DNA from 2 places in the Leminorella richardii genome. Region 1 is predicted to be linked to the other one. Evidence: predicted binding sites of a transcription regulator. Region 1 holds the regulator's gene; the other holds the start of a gene.
The links. Region 1 encodes CRP, which controls carbon source genes, mostly activating them, when cyclic AMP is high. Its sites were predicted from a motif close to ATGTGANNNNNNTCACAT; they were not measured.

Region 1 (2,205 bases):
GACGCAGTGAAAGCGGTAATGGACGACCACACCTGTGCGGTCGTGCTAGAGCCAGTGCAGGGCGAGGGGGGGATTACTCCCGTTGACGCGGATTTTCTGCGCGGGGTTCGCGAACTGTGCGATCGGCATCAGGCGCTGCTGGTGTTTGATGAAGTGCAGTCAGGCATGGGCAGAACCGGTACGCTATTTACCTACATGCGCTACGGCGTGACGCCGGACGTGCTGACATCCGCCAAAGCGTTGGGAGGCGGCTTCCCCATTAGCGCCATGCTGACAACCAACGACGTGGCGCAGGTGATGGAGCCTGGCGTACACGGCACGACCTACGGGGGTAACCCGCTTGCCTGTGCGGTTGCCGAGGCGGCCTTTGACGCAATTAATTCACCGGAAGTGCTGTCCGGTGTGCAGGGGCGGCATGAGTATATTGTTTCCCGGCTGGCGGAGATCAATCAGCGCTACGGCGTATTTGCCGACGTGCGGGGGCTGGGGCTATTAATTGGCGCTGAGCTGTCGGCTGACTACAGCGGGATGGCCAGAGAGTTTTTGGCGGCGGCGGTAGACAGTGGTCTGATGCTGCTTAATGCTGGGCCTAGTGTGCTGCGCTTTGCCCCTTCGCTGGTGATCCCAATGGAAGACTTGCAGATAGGAATGGAACGTCTTGAAAACGCGGTGAAGCAGGTTGCTGAGGCTAAGGCAAAGTAACTGGCTTAGAGAAAAACAAACGCCGCTCACTGAGCGGCGTTTTGCTTAAATGGCGTTTGCCGTTAACGCGTCCCGTAAACGACGATCGTTTTACCGTGAGCGGAAATCAGGTTTTGGTCTTCAAGCATTTTTAAAATGCGGCCGACGGTTTCGCGAGAGCATCCGACGATTTGGCCGATTTCCTGACGAGTGATTTTGATTTGCATCCCGTCGGGGTGGGTCATCGCGTCAGGCTGTTTAGCCAGATTTAGCAGGGTCTGGGCAATACGACCTGTGACGTCAAGGAAGGCTAGGCTGCCTACTTTTTCTGACGTAACCTGCAGACGACGAGCCATCTGAGCCGACAGGCGCATAAGAATGTCCGGGTTCACTTGAATTAGCTGGCGAAACTTTTTATAGGAAATTTCGGCAACTTCACAGGCTGTTTTTGCTCTTACCCAGGCGCTGCGCTCTTGCCCTTCTTCAAACAGGCCAAGTTCGCCAATAAAGTCACCCTGGTTAAGGTAAGAAAGGATCATTTCTTTCCCTTCTTCATCCTTGATGAGAACGGCTACGGCTCCTTTAACAATGTAATAAAGCGTCTCCGCTTTCTCTCCTTGATGGATAAGCGTGCTCTTGGAAGGATACTTGTGAATATGACAATGAGACAAGAACCATTCAAGAGTCGGGTCTGTTTGCGGTTTGCCGAGAACCATCTGTTGTTATCCTCTTTGTTGTCACTGCCTAAAACAGCAAAGCAAGAAGCCTGCCGAAAAAACTTACTTATTTACTTGCTTGCTCGAGAGCGTCAGAAATGCTCGGTGAGCGCTATTATAGTCGATCATAACCTAATTTATGGATTTCTACACCGTAAGCTTTTAACACAGCTTGAGGCAAGAGTCTTGTTCCTCATTACCAAAATGCGGGACATATGGCGTATTGCTGCGTTGTTTGGCTATTTTGTCACGCGATCACTTCAACGGTCTCCCTTCCAGAAGCTGTTGGATCAAGGGGGTAATAATCAGCTCCATTGCCAGACCGACTTTACCTCCCGGGATAACCAGCGTGTTGGTCTGAGAGATAAACGACCCTTGCAGCATGGCTAACAGATAGGGGAAATCGATTCCGCTGATGCCTCGAAAGTGGATCACGACCATGCTTTCATCAAGGGTCGGAATGCTTTTGGCGGAAAAGGGATCGGACGTGTCGATGGTGGGAACACGCTGAAAGTTAATGTGTGTGCGGGAAAACTGTGGCGTAATGTAGTTAATGTAGTCATCCATAGAGCGGACGACGGAGTCCAGCACTGCTTCTCTTGAATGTTCGCGTTCGACAGTATCGCGAATAAGCTTTTGTATCCATTCCAGATTAACAATAGGAACCACTCCAACTAGCAGGTCGACGTGCTGAGCCACGTTGTGATTTTCAGTCACAATACCGCCGTGAAGGCCTTCATAAAACAGCAGATCTGTGCGGTCAGGTAGCGGGCTCCAGGGGGTAAAGGTACCGGGCAGCTGGCGGTAA
Region 2 (2,205 bases), 1.6 Mb from region 1:
TAAATACTTTATCAGCACCCCCTACTCCTCATCCAGCTGTAGCGCAATATACAGCTGCATATGGTCGTCAAACTTCTTCAGGTTAAGCCCGGTGATATCAGAAATGCGGTTGAGGCGATAGTCGAGGGTATTTCGGTGGATATAGAGTGACTTTACTGTCGCGCCGGGGTGCATATTGTGTTTAAACCACGCCAGCAGCGTGCGGCGCAGCAGGCCGTTATTGTCCATAGCCTTAAGCTTAGAAAGGGGGCGGCTTAGCTCATTAACCTGCCAGCCACCGCGCAGGCTGTCGAGCAGCACAGGCAGCATCAGGTCTTGGTAGTAGTAGCTGCGCTGTTCCGGCATTCTTTTTTTGCCGACCGACATAGCTGCCTTGGCCGTACTGTAGGAGCGCGCGACGCTTCCCGGGCCGGAGAAATGGTTGCCAAGCGCAACGCTAACTTTAAGGCGAGTGTTTTCTGACATGCGCTGCAGCAGGCTGTCCACACGCCGGCGGTGTTCATCCGCATCCCAGCGGCCGTGGGAGTTTAACGCAGGCTGTAGCACCACCATCTCGTTCAGGGACACAATAGCAATCAGGTTGTCTCTATCAGGCATCGTCAGCAGGGTTTGTACCTGCTGTAGCTCTGTCATGGAAACCTCAACGCCGAGACTGCCGCTTTCCAGCTCAATCAGCGTCACTATTCTTGGCTGCGTGAGATCGATACCCAGGCGCTGCGCCCAGCCAATCAGTGCCGTTGGCAGTTCGTCACTGCGAATAAGGTTCAGAACCAGCGCTTCACGCATCCGGCTGTCCTGAGCCAGCATGTTAAGCAGTCTTGCCTGTTCCAGCATCATCTCTGCTGCCATGCTGACGAGCTGCCCGTTTTGACGCATCGTATTGGGCTCACCCGTCAGGCCGATCACCCCCACTATGTCCCCTTCCACTCGCAGAGGAAGATTAATGCCGGGCTTAACGCCTCGAAGGCTTGCAGCAACGGCATCATTGATTTCTACAATTCGCCCTTGCGACAGTGCTAACAGCGCGCCTTCATGCAGCTCACCGATTCGATTAATGTCACCGCTGCCGATAATGGTGCCTTTAGCATCCATTACGTTGATATTGCTATCAATAATCTGCATGGTTCGATTGACGATGTCCTGAGCGAGCTTGGCATCAAGGTGGTAAAAAGACATGGCGGTATCCTTACGACGCGTTCAACTTACCAAGGCTAATCGTAGTAAACCGTCGGCGCATTGTGCAATTGCACAAAATTGCGCACCATTTATTCAAAATGAGGGAATAATCACATTTATCAACAAGTCAGGACAAGGGAAAAACAATTCTCTAAATAGAACGCTTCAAAATGAATAGTAAAAACTATCGATTTCCCACTGTCCTCGGGGTAAATATCCCGGTCACGCCGCGCAAAAACTGTACTGTACGCCAAAAAACGGTCGTAGCTTACAGCGCCTCCGTCTCTTTCATCTCCTCTATATCAGCAGATTTCAGCATCCCAATCAGGCGCTGTAAAATCGGCGTTAGCTGCGAGGCGTCGTAAACAATGTACAAATCTGCCGGAATGCGTTCCTCAAGCGGCCGAAAAACGACACCCGGCCAGTTCATCTGTGCGTAGCTGTCTGCCATCAAGGTTATCCCCACGCCCATACTCGTCAGCGCCAGCACGGTTTGGGGCTCAACGGCTTCACGAACAATATTGGGAGAAAAACCGGCACGAAAGCAGACCTTTTGTAAAAAAGACCAGTCCGAGTGCGCAGCTGGCAACGTCACGAAAGGCTCATTTCTCAGCTCGCCAAGAGGAATCGCGCTATAGGCAGCCAGCCGGTGGTTTCTTGGTAGTGCAACCAGATAGGAAGCGCTACGCAGACGCTCGCCGGTCAGCCCCAGCGGGAGTGTTGTCGCCATTCTCCAGATACCGGCATCAATTTCATGATTTTCTAACAGCGCTATCTGCATACCGGGCGACTTTTCGCGAAACAGAATGTCTACGGTCGGATTTTCCTGCATGAAGCGTAAGAAAAAGGGGCGTAGCCCGCCCCACAGCGCAGTACCGACGATACCCAGTTCGACTCTTCCACGCTCACCTCGCCCAATTTGCTCAACTTTTGCCAGCGCCTGATTAGCAGCCTGCAGCAGTAGCCTCGCCTCTTCCATAAGGACTTTACCAGCATGGGTTAGCGCAACACTGCGGGAATGGCGAATAA

Region 2: DQM29_RS12455 (CdaR family transcriptional regulator) is a predicted target of CRP. The motif match lies at 1,275-1,292, and genes of this name have one in related genera.

Annotation. Positions count from the first base shown of each region.
Region 1 is NZ_LS483470.1:349,360-351,564, forward strand. Features, by position in the region: gene argD (bifunctional acetylornithine/succinyldiaminopimelate transaminase) at 1-702, shown strand, start outside; gene crp (cAMP-activated global transcriptional regulator CRP) at 765-1,397, opposite strand; gene DQM29_RS01650 (phosphoribulokinase) at 1,653-2,205, opposite strand, start outside.
Region 2 is NZ_LS483470.1:2,698,651-2,700,855, forward strand. Features, by position in the region: gene DQM29_RS12455 (CdaR family transcriptional regulator) at 22-1,176, opposite strand; gene DQM29_RS12460 (LysR family transcriptional regulator) at 1,445-2,205, opposite strand, start outside.